One region of the Arthrobacter arabinosi genome, then DNA from elsewhere that is predicted to be linked to it. Evidence: predicted binding sites of a transcription regulator. Region 1 holds the regulator's gene; the other holds the start of a gene.
What was found. Region 1 encodes LexA, which represses DNA repair genes until DNA is damaged. Its sites were predicted from a motif close to TCGAACANNTGTTCGA; they were not measured.

Region 1 (7,597 bases):
GGCGGGGAGATGCGTTCCGGCCAGCACGAGATGGTCCGCCAGGTGAGTGAATCGATCCGGTCGGGCGAGCACCTGCTCGTCCAGGCCGGCACCGGCACCGGGAAGTCGCTCGCGTACCTGGTGCCCCTGATCGCGCATGCGATGGACAGCGACCGCCCCTCCATCGTCTCCACCGCCACGCTCGCCCTCCAGGCGCAGATCGTGGGTCGGGATCTCCCGCGCCTCCTCGAGGCCGTGGGACCCGCCCTCACGCGCCCCGTCGACGTCGCCCTGCTCAAGGGCCGGTCGAACTACGTCTGCCTCCACAAGACCGGCGGCGGCTTCCCCGAGGAGGACGCCCCCGGCACGCTGTTCAGCCTCGGCGAGGACGCCGCTCCGCACCCGGCCCCGGCCACCGACGGCCCGTCCTCGGCGCTGGGCAGGGACGTGGTGCGGCTGCGCGAATGGGCCGAGGAGACCGGAACCGGCGACCGCGACGACCTCGTGCCGGGCGTGAGCGACCGCGCGTGGCGGCAGGTGTCCGTCTCCAGCATGGAGTGCCTTGGCGCCGCCCGGTGCCCGATGGCCCAGGAGTGCTTCAGCGAGAAGGCCCGCGCCGCGGCAGCGGACGCCGACATCATCATCACCAACCACGCCATGCTCGCGATCAGCGCCTTCGAGGGACTGGCCGTGCTGCCGGAGTACGACGTCGTCGTCATCGACGAGGCGCACGAACTCCACGACCGCGTCACCGGCGCCGTCTCCGGCCAGCTCTCCGCCCCGATGGTGACCGCGGCCGCCGCGGCCCTCCGCCGCCACGCCTCGATCACCACCGGCGCCCTCGACACGGCGGCCGACGCGTTCGAGGCGGCCGCCGAGCTCGTCCCCTCGGGCCTGCTGCCGGGAGGACTGCCCGAGGATCTCGAGCAGTCCCTCGCCCAGGTCAGGGATGCTGCCCGCGCGGCGCTGTCGGACACGAAGACGGACGGCAAGTCCGAAGCCGACGTCGACGGCGGACGGCAGGTCGCGCGGTCCCGCACCACGCTGGTCTTCGAGCTCGCCGAGCGGATCCTCGCGGCGTCGGACCTCAACGAGGTCGTCTGGGCGTCGCGGCCCAGCACTTTCACGCCGGGCTCCGGCTACTCGCAACCCGACGAGAGCGCGCCCGCGACGCTGAACGTCGCGCCACTGTCCGTCGCCGGACGGCTGCGGGAGGGACTGTTCGAGGACCACACCGTGATCCTGACGTCCGCGACCCTCGCGATCGGTTCCGAGTTCGGTCCCGTCGCGGGATCGCTGGGCCTCAGCGGTCCCGGCGCGCCCGCCTGGACCGGCATCGACGTCGGGAGCCCCTTCGACTACCCGCGGCAGGGCGTCCTCTACATGGCGAAGGACCTGCCCAAACCCGAGCGCGGCACCTCCGACGCGCAGCTCGAGGAGCTCCTGCGGCTGCTCACAGCGTCCCGGGGAGGCGCCCTGGGACTGTTCTCGTCGAAGCGTGCCGCCGAGGAGGCGGCCGAGGCGCTGCGCCCGAAGGTCGACTTCGAGATCCTGTGCCAGGGGGAGTCCTCGCTCAACGCGCTGGTCACGCAGTTCGCGGACGAACCCGACACCTGCCTGTTCGGCACCATGTCGCTGTGGCAGGGCGTCGACGTGCCGGGGCTCTCCTGCCGGCTGGTCGTGATCGACCGCATCCCGTTCCCGCGGCCGGACGATCCGCTGATGACCGCGCGCACCCGGGCGGTCGCCCGCAGCGGCGGCAACGGGTTCATGAGCGTGTCCGCCACCCACGCCGCCGTCCGGCTCGCGCAGGGCGCCGGCCGACTCATCAGGGCGACGGAGGACCGGGGTGTCGTCGCCGTCCTGGACAGCCGCCTCGCCACCGCGAGGTACGGGGGCTTCCTGCGGGCCGCCCTCCCGCCCTTCTGGACGACGACGGACCGCGCCACCGTCACGGGGATCCTGGAGCGTCTCGCGGGGCGCTGACGCGTCCCGGCCCGCTCCCGGCGCTACCCGGCTACAGGGCGCGCATCACCGAGACCACCTTGCCCATGATGCTGGCGTGGTCACCGAGGATGGGTTCGTAGCGGGTGTTCTGCGGCAGGAGCCACGTGTGGCCGTCACGCTGCCGGAAGGTCTTGACCGTGGCTTCGTCGTCGAGCAGGGCCGCGACGATGTCGCCGTTCTGGGCGCTCTGCTGACGGCGGACGACGACCCAGTCGCCGTCGCAGATGGCGGCATCCACCATCGAGTCCCCCGAGACCCTGAGCATGAAGAGGTCCCCGTGGCCGACGAGCTGGCGGGGCAGGGGCATGACGTCCTCCACCATCTGGTCTGCGAGGATCGGTCCACCCGCGGCGATGCGGCCCACGAGCGGCACCAGGGCGGTGTCGACGGCGATCTGGTACTCGGAGGGTTTGCCCGGGGTCGATCCGACCGGGCCCGCGGACGTGTCCGGGGCGAGGGTGAGGGGGAGCAGGACCTCCATGGCACGGGGACGTTTCGGGTCCCTGCGCACATAACCGAGCCGCTCGAGCTGCGACAGCTGATGGGTCACGCTGGACAGGCTTGCGAGGCCGACGGTGTCGCCGATCTCCCGCATGGACGGCGGGTAGCCCTTGTCGGCGATCGACCGCTGGATCGTCTCGAGGATCGTCAGCTGCCGGGCGGTCAGGCCCTTGGATGCGGAGCGGCCGCGGGGCCTGCCCCGGCCCGCTGAGATGGGCACGGCGCCTGCCGGAGCATCGGCGGTGTTCGAATCCTGCCGGGCTGCCGCTGTTGGTTCCGCCACTGTCGCGCCTTTCGCCTGGGATCGCCGATCCCGTCGTCACCGCCGTTCGGCATCCGTGGACCGGAAACCGTATTTGTCAGAGGCGGCTGGTTGTGTAGGGGATGTCGGCTCGGGAAGCGCCCCGGAGGGGCAGCATCCGCGGTCGACATCCTGTCCCCTTCACGCTAGGACAGACGGGCGCAGTTATCAAACATGTGTTCGACCGAGTCTCGACACGGGTCGTTGCTAAGTGCTAGAAATAGGCAGAGCCAAATAGAACGTGTGTTCGAATCAGGCGGTTGACCTGACCGGAGCATTCGAAGGAAAGAGGATCGGCAATGGTTGTAGCACCTGTACTGCACGGCAGCTCGCTGTGGACGCCCAGCCGCGGTGACGGCCGCCTCCGGCTCGTCCCCTCGCCTGATGCGTCCACCCGCCCCTCCGTGCCCTCGTCCTTCGCCGCCCCCTCCCGTGCCGACTCCGCCCGTACCTCCATGCAGCCCCGTTCCTCCATGCAGCCCCGTACCTCCACGCAGCGGAGTGCGGAAGGCCCCCTGACGCTCACCCGGCGAGGGCGCCTGCTGCTGGTCGGACTGCCGATCGCCCTCGGCGTCGCCGCCCTGATCCTCCTCGGAGCATTCCTCACCTCCCAGGCCCAGGCGGGGGAATCGGCGCCGACCACCACGGCGACCGTCGAGGTGAGCGTCGCGGCCGGGGAGACCCTCTGGGACCTCGCCATGCAGTACGCGCCCGAGCGCGACCCCCGGGACACCGTGGCGGAGATCGTCGAACTCAACGACCTGCCGAACTCCGTGGTGCAGGCCGGGCAGCGCGTCGCGGTACCCACCGAGGGCTGACCGGCTCACGCCGCCCATTGGTCCCCGGACGACGGCATCCCTTAAACTCGACGGGTGCCCTCCTCCGTCGACGCCCTCGCCAACCTTCCCCTGCGTGACGATCTCGTCGGGCTGCACCCCTACGGTGCTCCCCAGCTGGACGTCCCGATCCTGCTCAACGTCAACGAGAACACCCATGGCGTGCCGGCGGACGTCCACGCGGCCATCGTCGAGGCTGTCGCCGAGGCGACCCGGGGGCTCAACCGTTACCCCGACCGCGAATTCACCCAGCTCCGGAAGAACCTCGCCGGGTATCTCGGGCACGGCCTCACGCCCGACCAGCTGTGGGCCGCCAACGGCTCCAACGAGGTGCTCCAGCAGGTCCTCCAGGCGTTCGGTGGTCCCGGGCGCACCGCCATCGGCTTCCCGCCCACCTACTCCATGTACCCTCTGCTCGCGAGCGGCACCGGGACGCGCTACATCACCGCCGACCGCGGCGCCGCCTACGCGATGACGCCGGAGGACACCGCGCGCGCCGTCCGGGAATCGGGCGCGAACATCGTGTTCCTCTGCTCACCGAACAACCCGACCGGCACGGCGCTCGGCCTCGACGTGGTGGAGGCGGCCTACGCGGCCGGCGAGGACGCCCGCGCGATCATCATCGTGGACGAGGCCTACGGGGAGTTCGCCCAGGAGGGCACGGAGAGCGCCCTCACCCTCCTTCCGGGACGCCCGCGGCTGCTCGTTTCGCGGACCATGAGCAAGGCGTTCGCCCTCGCCGGCGCGCGGATCGGCTACCTCGCGGCCGCGCAGGAGGTCACCGACGCCCTGCGTCTTGTCCGGCTGCCCTACCACCTGTCCGCCATCACCCAGGCCGCCGCGAACGCAGCCCTCACCCACGCGGACACGCTGCTGGCGAACGTCGAGGCGATCAAGGTGCAGCGGGACCGCATCGTGCGCGAGCTCGAGGGCCTCGGTCTCGCTCCGGCCCCATCGGACGCCAATTTCGTGTTCTTCTCCGGCCTCGAGGACCCGCATCGCGTCTGGCAGGGACTGCTCGACGCCGGGGTCCTCATCCGCGACGTCGGTATCCCCGGCTCCCTGCGGGTGACCGCGGGCACCGAGGAGGAGACGACGGCTTTCCTGGAAGCGCTGGCGACCCTGCTCTGACGCCCGCGCCGCACCCCGTGCGGGGGAGCCCTTCCGGGTCTTGCGCCACCTGCGGGCATCGCCCATCATGTGTCGCATGGAGCGTCCGATCTTCGACGAGGCGCAGTCGTTCTTCGCGCGGCTGGAGGCGGACAACTCCCGCGACTTCTGGGCCCGTGAACGACGCCTGTACGAGGACGGTGTCCGCCCGGTCTTCACCGCGGTGTGCGCGGCCCTGACGGTCTTCACGGAGTGGCGGATCTACCGCCCGCACAACGACCTCAGATTCCGGGCGGACAGCCCCCCGTACAAGACCTTCATCGGCGCGGTCGCCGATCGGCCCGACGGCGTGGGCGCGTTCATCCGCGTGAGCAGCCTCGGCCTGCTGGTCGCCACCGGCCTGCCGCTGCCCGCAGCCGACCAGCTCGCCCGCTTCAGGTCCGCGGTGGCCGACGCCGTGTCCGGCCCCGCCCTGGTCGCCGCGATCAGGGCGATCACCGGAGGCGGGATGATGCTCCGCCCCGGCCGCGCCGAACCGCTGAAGCGGGTGCCGCGCGGGTACCCGGCGGACCACCCCCGGGCGGACCTGCTGCGCTGGAAGGGCATCGAGGTCAACCACCGCGTCCGGCGGCCCGCCTGGGTGGATGTCGCCTCCGCGTCCTCGGGCATCGACGCGCTCCTGCGCGAACCCGTCGCCTTGCACGAGTGGCTGAGCCGCTACGTGGGTGCGTCCGCCCTGACCGCGGAGGAGCGGTTCGGACCGCCGGGCGGCGCCCGGGCGCGGTGACGGGCGGACGGCCCGGGCGGGTGCACCTAGAATTGAAGGGCAGGACCGCGAGGTGGCATGCGCCATCCGCCCTGGTCCCACGTCGATCCGTGCCCGAATGACGCGCACAGAAGGAAGAAGCCATGACAGTTGATGCCGCCCGCGGCCGCACGGCCCGCATAGAGCGCGTCACCAGCGAGTCCGATGTCCTCGTCGAGCTCGACCTCGACGGCACGGGGATCTCCTCGATCGACACCACGGTGCCGTTCTACGACCACATGCTCACGGCCCTGTCGAAGCACTCACTCATCGACATGACCATCAAGTCCTCCGGCGACACGCACATCGACGTCCACCACACCGTGGAGGACACGGCCATCGCGATCGGCGAGGCACTGCGCCTCGCCCTCGGCACGAAGGCCGGGATTCGGCGCTTCGGCGAGGCCACGGTCCCGCTGGACGAGGCGCTGGCCAACGCCGTCGTCGACATCTCGGGACGCCCGTTCCTCGTCCACGGCGGGGAGCCGGCCGGCCAGGAGTACCACCTCATCGGCGGACACTTCACGGGATCGCTGACGCGCCACGTCTTCGAAGCCCTCGCCCTGCACGCACAGATCTGCCTGCACGTCACCGTCCTCGGCGGCCGCGACCCGCACCACATCGTCGAGGCCCAGTTCAAGGCCCTCGCCCGGGCGCTCCGCGCCGCCGTCGAACCGGACCCGCGCGTCGAGGGAATCCCGTCCACGAAGGGAGCGCTGTGACCGCCCGCACCGTCACCGTCCTCGACTACGGATCGGGCAACGTCCGCTCCGTGGTGCGTGCCCTCGAACACGTGGGCGCCGACGTCGTCCTCAGCGCCAAGCCGGACGATGTCCTGAACGCCGACGGGCTCCTCGTCCCCGGCGTCGGTGCCTTCGCCGCCGTCATGAAGGGCCTCAAGGACGTCGACGCCCTCCGGATGATCGGACGCCGCGTCGCCGGTGGACGCCCCGTCCTCGGGATCTGCGTGGGCCTGCAGGTGCTGTTCGACGAGGGCGTGGAGCACGGCGTGCGCACGCCGGGCATGGGCGAGTGGCCCGGAACCGTGGAGCGGCTGCAGGCCGACGTCGTGCCCCATATGGGCTGGAACACCGTCGAGCCGCCCGAGGACACCGTCCTGTTCGACGGCATCGGCGACGAACGGTTCTACTTCGTGCACTCCTACGGCGTCCAGGACTGGTCCTTCGACGTCACGCAGCCGGCCATGAAGCCGCCGCAGGTCACCTGGTCCCACCACGGCGGCCCGTTCATCGCAGCCGTCGAGAACGGTCCGCTCAGCGCCACCCAGTTCCACCCCGAGAAGTCCGGCGACGCGGGGGCCCAGCTCCTGCGCAACTGGATCGACGGGCTGCGGTGACCCGATGGTGAGCCTCGTGCTCATGGGCGTGGCCGGGCTCCTCATCGGCGGCGCCTTCTCCCTGCGCGGACAGGAGTTCCCGCGCTGGGTGTGGATCGCCTTCCTCGCCCTCGCCGGACTGTCGCTCGTGGCCGCCTACCTGTTCACGCTGACCGACTGAACCGGCGCGGTCAGCCCCCTCCGCCTCTCCCACCGCCTCTCCACCGCTCCTCCACCGCGGCCCCGCCGCCCGTACGAAAGCAGCCAGCAGACATGAGCCCCTTCGCCGAATCTCCCACCCTCGAGCTCCTTCCTGCCGTCGACGTCGCCGACGGCCAGGCCGTCCGCCTGGTGCAGGGCGAGGCGGGCAGCGAGACCGGCTACGGGGACCCCGTGGACGCCGCCCGCGCCTGGCAGGACGCCGGCGCCGAGTGGGTGCACCTCGTGGACCTCGACGCCGCCTTCGGTCGCGGATCCAACAGGGACCTGCTCGAGCGCGTGGTGAAGGACCTCGACATCAAGGTGGAACTCTCCGGGGGCATCCGCGACGACGCGTCGCTGGAGGCGGCCCTGGAGCTCGGCGCGACGCGCGTCAACCTGGGCACCGCGGCGCTCGAGAACCCCGAATGGACGGAGCGGGTGATCGCCCGCTACGGGGACGCCATCGCCGTCGGGCTCGATGTCCGCGGGACGACGCTCGCGGCACGCGGCTGGACGGAGGA
Region 2 (7,597 bases), on a different contig from region 1:
GCCCACAGGTCCTCGGGGTTCTCGATCCCGACGGAGAGGCGCACAAGTGCCTCCGGGACAGTCTTCGGTTCGGCCGGCTGGCGCCGACGCCGTTCGATGAGCGATTCGACGCCGCCCAGCGAGGTTGCCGGGAGCCAGAGGCGGACGGCGGCGACGAGTGCATCGGCCGTGGCGACGTCGTCGAGCTCGATGCTGACGATCCCGCCAAAACCGTTGAACTGGTCAGCCGCACGCTTGTGCCCGGGATCCGACGGCAGACCCGGGTACCGTACGCGGCGGACGGACGGGTGACCGACGAGGCGATGCGCGAGGGACGCCGCGGTGGCCTGGCTCCGCTCCATACGGAGGGCGAGGGTGCGCAGCCCGCGCAGCGCGAGCCAGACCTCGAAGGGTCCCGCGATCGCGCCATGCAGGGTACGGTGCGCCAGCAGCCGCTCGCGAAGCGCCGGATCGGAGGTGACCAGCGCGCCGAGAACGACATCGGAATGCCCGGACAACCACTTCGTCACGGAGTGGAGGACGACGTCGACGCCGGACTCCAGGGGCCGGTGCACGATGGGGGTGTTGAAGGTGTTGTCGGCGACGACGACCGCGCCCGTCGTGTGGGCGGCCTCGGTCAGGACAGCCAGTTCGGCGACCTCGAGCATCGGGTTGGTGGGGCTCTCGAGCCACAGCATCATCTGGCCGGCATCGAATCGCGCGGCGAGCGCGTCGAGCTCGGCGAGGACCCCGGCAGTGTCGGCGATATCGACGGTACGCAGTTCGAACCGCCCCTGTGCTGCCAGATCTGCGGCAAGACTGATCGACCCGGCGTAGGCATGGCGTGGCATCACGACCGCTCCCCCGGTCGGGACGAGCGACAGCGCGGCGGCTGCCGCGCCGAGCCCGGAACCGAAGACGAGGGCCGGTAGGTCCGCCCCCTCGAGCGCACCGAGTGCTTCCTCGAACGGATCCCAGGTGGGGTTCGAACCACGCGCATAGATGCGGTCACCGGGCACGGGCGCGCCCGTCTCGTGGAACGTCGTCGAGAGCACGATCGGTGCATTGACCGGGGCGTCGTGTTCGCGGGGAGGCCGACCTGCGGCGACGGTGAGCGTGTCCGGGGCGAACCCGGCGTGCGGCGGGTCCTCGCGAGATGTCGTCATGGGGTCAGCGTAGGTCGGACAGCGCGTGCCCGGAAAAAGGGTGTCACAATCGCCTGCCCCTCGGACGTCGGACGCTGTGCCCCCGGGCATGACGAGTGCCATCATGGCGCCCCGCACTGGGGGAGTTCCCGGTGCCTGTTCCGCCGGGGAGTGCGATCGGGGTCGATGTAGGCCGGTGGGGTGAACCACGGGATCCCGTGCTTCATCTCGATGATCCAGTTACCCCGCTCGATGAGCCGGTGGTGGAAGGAACACAGGAGGCACCCGTTGGAGACGTCGGTTCTTCCGCCGAGGACCCACGGAGTGACGTGGTGTGCTTCCGCCCAGACGGCGGGAACGGTGCAATCGGGGAACGCGCACCCCCGGTCCCGAGCAACCATTGCCCGCCGTTGCGCCACACCGAAGAGCCTGCGAGCGCGCCCGACGTCGAGGACCTCCCCTCGGTCCCCCAGGACAACGGGGATGATGTCCGCGTCGCAGGCGATCTTGCGTACGGTCCTCGCGGTGACGGGCCCTCCGAAGACGCTGTAACCGCCTGCGGGGTGCGCCCTCGAAGCGCCGGAGGGGCCACCGAAGGCACCTGCCCCCGCGTCGGTCACCAGCAACCCGAGCTGTGACCACTCCTCCCCCCACTCCTCCCCCCGCGCCTGCCGCCCGTCCTGACCCGACGGTCCGTCCTGGGAGCACTGCCCGTCCCGCGCCTGCCCGTCCCACGCTCGATGACCGTTCTGCGCCTGCTGCGCCTGCTGCGCCTGCTGCCCGTGCTGCCCGTTCTGCGCAGACAATCCGTCCTCCGCGCGGCGGTCGTCCCGCCATACACCCGACAGGCGAATACCGGACGGGCGGATCCCCGATCCGCCGATTCTTCTCCGGGCGACTCCCGCATGGCGCAGGTCTTCGACGAGGGCACGGTAATCGATGGTGACCATCACCTGCGGCCGATGGCCACCGGTGGCAGGAAGAGTGTCCGTAGCCAGGGCGACCTGGCAGGCACCGACCAACCCGTCCAGCTGGCGCTGGGGCCGGGTCCTGCGCTCCCAGCTCGGCTGAGCGTCGCCGTGGTCGGCCTCGTCCGGATCGATGCCGTTCCGATCGATGCCGTTCCGATCGGCGCCATTCCGCTCGGCATCGAAGGGGTCGGCGCCATCGGCGACCGTCTCACGCGGGGTGGCATGGACCGGGTCCGTATCACTCTGCGCTGTGCCGCTCGGGTCCACGTCGCTGCACAGGCCACCGCCGCAGTCGGTATCGGTATCGGTGGCGTCACCGGCACCGTCACTCCCGGCCCGCCGGGCGTCCGCCCCTGCCGGACCACCGCCCCGAGCAAGGGGCAGGTTGGTGCGCGGGTTGGTCGCGGTGTTCATGACGGTGAGGAGGTACTCGAACTGTTCGTCGTCCGCAGCGATCTCCAACCGGTGCAGTCCACGTCGCCTGCCCCTCAGGAACACGCCCTGCTGCGCCTTCAGCAATTCCTCCGTGGGCTCGGCCCCGTCGGGATCGAGCGCTGCTTCCCAGCGTCGGATGATCACGTTCAGCAGGTCGGCGTCGGATTCCATGGCCTGGGTCGTCAGGGACTCCTCCATGAACTGCAGTTGGTCAGCCGACGCACAGGGCCGTACACGTTCCACCGCATCGCTGATCCGGACGGCGGCGTGGGAGCTGATCGCACCCGACCCGAACGCATCCCCGACGAGTTCGAGCAGAGCCGGGCATGGCTCGCCGGTCACTGCGGCCCGTGGGAGCACGTACTTCCCCAGGCGGACCCGCCGCTGCGCTTCCTGCCGGGTGATCCCCAGGCGAGCGCGGAGGTACTCGGCAGTGTCCTTGAACTCGTGGGCATCCTCGGGAACGGCCAGAGGACCACTCCAGTCCAGGCCCCTCCGTGTTTCCCCGACCCTGGCGATCTCCTGCTGGTCCGCCGCTGCCGCACCCACGACCTGCAGGTACTCGACCAGGTGGAAGATACGCTCCGCGGCACCGAGGGCTGCGGCGAGATCGGCCGTGGAGGCGAGGCGGGCGTCGGTCTCGAACTGCTTGACGATGCCCGCGAGGTGCGAGTGGACGAGGCCGAGAGCCTGCACCGTCGTCGACTGCTCCTCCGCTACGTCTGTGGCCATGGAACGAGCGTATTAGTACGTGTATTCGAACACCTGGGAGGAGGTCCGTATGTGGATAACTCCGAGCACAGCGGGCATCGGGTGCGCCGGCAGCGCTCCCGGATCCGCGGCGCAGCACGCAGCGCTCCCCCATGGCCTCAATGTCACGGCCACTCGGTAGTCTTGGCGCGTGACCTTTCCCCTCCCGCACGGGCTTCCCGGGCTCTTCATCGCGCTCGAAGGCGGCGACGGCGCAGGCAAGTCCACGCAGGCCGCACTGCTCGTCGAGGCCCTCGAGAAGGACGGCCGCACGGTCATCCGCACGCGCGAACCGGGGGGCACGCCCATCGGCGAGAAACTGCGCTCGCTCGTCCTCGAGCATGGCCACGGCGACATCGACGCGCGGACCGAAGCCCTCATGTTCGCCGCCTCGCGGTCAGCCCACGTGCATCAGGTGATCGTGCCCGCGCTGGAACGGGGCGACGTCGTCGTGTGCGACCGCTTCGTCGACTCCTCGGTCGCCTATCAGGGCGCCGGCCGCGGACTGGGTGCGCAGGCCGTCCTCGACGTGAATCTGTGGGCCACCGACGGCCTCCGCCCCGATCTCACCGTCCTGCTCGACGTCGCGCCGGAGGAGGGCCGAAGCCGCCGCACGAGGGGTGCTGCCGCGGAGGACCGCCTCGAGGCGGAACCCGACACCTTCCACGCCAGTATCCGCTCCGCGTTCCTGGACCTGGCGCGCGCGGAACCCGAACGCTACCTGGTCCTTGCCGCCGCCGGGACACCCGAGGATCTCCACCGGTCCATCCTCGGCGCACTGGCCCGGAGGTCGGCGTGAGCACCGCGACGCCGGGCCTTCCCGCCACCGGTGTGTGGGCCGAACTCCGGGGGCAGGAACAGGTGGTCGAGCAACTGCGCCGTGCAGCACAGTCCGGTACGCCGACGCACGCCTGGCTCTTCACCGGCCCGCCAGGCTCGGGCAGGTCCAACGCCGCCCGCGCCTTCGCCGCTGCCCTGCTCTGCGAGCGCGAAGCCCTCACCGAGCGGGGCTGCGGCACGTGCAAGGCCTGCCGGACCGTCCTCTCGGGCGCGCACGCCGATCTCACCAACGTCACCACCGAGAAGGTGACGATCACCATCGACGAGGCGCGTGAACTCGTCCGCAAGGCACAGGACAAGCCGTCGACAGGGCGCTGGCGCATCATCATCGTCGAGGACGCCGACCGCATGCAGGAGCGCAGCACCAACGTACTGCTGAAGGCCATCGAGGAACCGCCGCCGCGGACCATCTGGCTGCTGTGCGCTCCGAGTCCGGGCGACGTGCTGATCACCATCCGCTCCCGATGCCGGTCGGTCGGCCTCCGACTGCCACCGGTCCAGGACGTCGCGGACCTGCTCGTCGCCCGCGACGGGATCGACGCAGTGACGGCAGAGGCTGCCGCCCGCGCCGCCCAGAGCCACATCGGCATCGCGAAGAGGCTCGCCACGGACGACGGCGCCCGCGAGCGCCGCAATCAGATCGTCCGGCTCCCCCTGACGCTTCGCTCGGTGGCCGGCGCCATGCGGGCTGCAGCGGATCTCGTGAAGCTCGCCGAAGCGGAAGCTCAGAGTTCCTTCGAGCAGCGCGACGCCGAGGAGAGGGCCGCGCTGCTCGCGACCCTCGGCGCACCCGAGACGGGTGTCCTGCCGCCGTCGATGCGTGCACAGATCAAGCGGCTCGAGGATGACCAGACGCGGCGGGCGAAACGCTCGAAGAACGACTACTTCGATCGCGCGCTGACCGACCTCATCTCCTTCTACCGGGACGTGCTGATGCTCCAGGTCTCCAGCGGACAGATGCTCGTCAACGAGCCCCTGCGACCGGAACTCGAGGAGTTCGCCCGCCGGGAGGGCCCCGAGGACACCCTGCTGCGGCTCGAGTCCATCAACGAGGTCCGCACGCGTCTGGTCAGTACCAACGTGTCCCCGCTGCTCGCGATCGAGGCGATGACGGTGAGCCTCCTGTCCCGGAAGGACCTCGACCGATGACCGGCGGACCGTACCGCCTCCCCGACAGCGACGGCTCGAGCGACCGCCGCGGCCCCTTCCGCCGGGCCACGGCACTCCTCGCCGCGTCCACCGCCGTCGTGCTGGGGCTTTCCGGATGTACGCTGCTCGCGCCCGAGAGCCGCCCGGCGCCGCCCGCGGGCGAGGTGGCCACCGCGGACCCTGCGGCCATAGGTGACGTGTCGGGAGACCTCCGCCCCTTCTACACGCAGGACGTGCAGTGGGAGAGCTGCGAGGCATCCTTCGTCTGCGCGACGATCGACGTGCCACTGGACTACACGGATCCGGGTCGGGACAGCATCGAGATCGCGGCGATCCGCGCCGACGCCTCCGGTGAGGCGCGGGGGACGATCCTCATCAATCCGGGCGGCCCGGGCGGGTCCGGCTTCGATATCGTGAAGGACTCCCTCGACTACGTGACCAGCGACCGCCTGCGGGAGGACTACGACGTCGTCGGCTTCGATCCGAGGGGCGTCAACAGGTCCAGTGCCGTGGAGTGCTACAGCGATGCCGAGCAGGACGAGGCGCGGCAGGAGAGCTACCCGGCCGAGGCCTCCCCCGACGAGCTCCTCGACCTCATGTCCGCGGACGCCAGGGAGTTCGCGGATGTGTGTGCCGAGCGCACGGGTGAGTTGCTGGGTTTCGTGGACACCGTGTCCGCCGCACGGGACATGGATGTTCTCCGGGCGCTCGTCAGCGACCAGAAGCTGAACTACCTGGGCTTCTCCTACGGGACGCAGCTCGGGGCGACCTACGCGGAGTTGTTCCCCGAGCGGGTCGGGCGGCTCGTGCTCGACGGCGCGATCGACCCGTCACTGAGCAACGAGGACATCACCCTCGGTCAGGCCGTCGGCTTCGAGAAGGCCCTGCGCGCCTATGTCGCCGACTGCCAGCAGGGCGGGGACTGCCCCTACACCGGGACGGTGGACGACGGCGTCCTGCAGATCCAGGAACTGTTCGCCGCCGTCGAGCGTGAGCCGATGACGGCCGACGACGGTCGCCGGGTGCCCGTCTCCACTTTCGTCCAGGGCTTCATCCTGCCGCTGTACGACAACGGCAACTGGCCCATGCTCACGCAGGCCGTCTCGGATGCCCTCGACGGCGACGTGTCCAGCATCCTCCGCCTCGCGGATCTCTCGTCGGAACGCCAGCCGGACGGCAGCTACGCGGGCAACTCGACGGCCGCGTTCCTCGCCGTCAACTGCCTCGACTACCCGATGACGAGCGACCCGGCGCAGATGCGCGCCGATGAACAGGAACTCGTCGCGGCGTCGCCCACGTTCGGCCGTTTCCTGGCGTTCGGCGGCGTGACCTGCGCCCCGTGGAAGTATCCGCCCGTCCCCGGGCCCGCGCCCGTGCGGGCTGCGGGCGCCGCCCCGATCGTCGTCATCGGCACCACCGGCGACCCGGCGACACCGTACGAGTGGTCCACGGCCCTGGCCGACCAACTCGAGTCCGGTGTCCACGTGACGTGGGAAGGCGAGGGCCACACGGCGTACGGCCGCTCCAACGGCTGCATCCTGGACCTGGTCGATGATTTCTTCGTCGACGGGAGAGTCCCGGAGGACGGCGCCCGCTGCTGAGGAGCCGGCAGCGCGCCCTCGCGGTGATCGGGGACACCGCCCCACCCCAGGTCGGTCGATCGCGGATCGGAGACGGGGGCCTGACACAGGGGCCGCGTCCGGCGCCGGAACGCGTCACGGGGCAGGTGGCAGGCGAGGGCCGACACGACGGCGGGCACCAGGGCGCACTCTGCTGACGCGACGCCATTTTGACCGCGGCCGACCCCTCCTATAAAGTTGTGACTTGTGGATCGGCCCCGGGCGACATTCGGGACCAGGAAGCATTGCCTCCTTAGCTCAGTCGGTAGAGCGTCTCACTCGTAATGAGAAGGTCGCCAGTTCGACTCTGGCAGGAGGCTCCACGATCGCCCCGGTTGGTTCACCACCGGGGCTTTTCCGTGTCCGGGACGAAACGAGCGGCCACCCGCGGGGCAGGCACGGTGGGAGGCGCCCCCTGGAACCGGACGGGCCTCAGCTGTCGGGTTGGCCGACGCTGTCGGTCGAGACTGTCGCACCGGATTGCAGCAGGGCCTTCAGGGCATCGGCATCGTCCGCCCCGGCTGCCGCCGCCGCGAGGTTCGCTTCGGTGACGGCACGGAGGACCTCCTCGCGCTGGATCTTCACACCCCGGGGAGCATCGATGCCGATGCGCACACCATCGCCACGGGAATCGAGCACCGTGATGACGATGTCGTCGCCGATCAGGATCTGCTCGCCGACCTTTCGTGTGAGTACAAGCACCGTGTCA

Region 2: the regulator LexA is predicted to act here: its motif matches at 3,276-3,291, upstream of ACX80P_RS13095 (HNH endonuclease signature motif containing protein).

The regions. Positions count from the first base shown of each region.
Region 1 covers NZ_JBTNDF010000002.1:55,487-63,083, reverse strand. The annotation lists gene ACX80P_RS04515 (ATP-dependent DNA helicase) at 1-1,965, shown strand, start outside; gene lexA (transcriptional repressor LexA) at 1,997-2,707, opposite strand; gene ACX80P_RS04505 (LysM peptidoglycan-binding domain-containing protein) at 3,088-3,606, shown strand; gene ACX80P_RS04500 (histidinol-phosphate transaminase) at 3,661-4,755, shown strand; gene ACX80P_RS04495 (DUF2461 family protein) at 4,832-5,521, shown strand; gene hisB (imidazoleglycerol-phosphate dehydratase HisB) at 5,644-6,261, shown strand; gene hisH (imidazole glycerol phosphate synthase subunit HisH) at 6,258-6,896, shown strand; gene ACX80P_RS04480 (CG2302 family histidine operon protein) at 6,901-7,056, shown strand; gene priA (bifunctional 1-(5-phosphoribosyl)-5-((5-phosphoribosylamino)methylideneamino)imidazole-4-carboxamide isomerase/phosphoribosylanthranilate isomerase PriA) at 7,149-7,597, shown strand, end outside.
Region 2 covers NZ_JBTNDF010000005.1:23,646-31,242, forward strand. The annotation lists gene ACX80P_RS13090 (trans-sulfuration enzyme family protein) at 1-1,145, opposite strand, end outside; gene ACX80P_RS13095 (HNH endonuclease signature motif containing protein) at 1,247-3,262, opposite strand; gene tmk (dTMP kinase) at 3,432-4,079, shown strand; gene ACX80P_RS13105 (DNA polymerase III subunit delta') at 4,076-5,269, shown strand; gene ACX80P_RS13110 (alpha/beta hydrolase) at 5,266-6,870, shown strand; tRNA gene ACX80P_RS13115 (tRNA-Thr) at 7,136-7,211, shown strand; gene csrA (carbon storage regulator CsrA) at 7,321-7,590, opposite strand; gene ACX80P_RS13125 (hypothetical protein) at 7,595-7,597, opposite strand, start outside.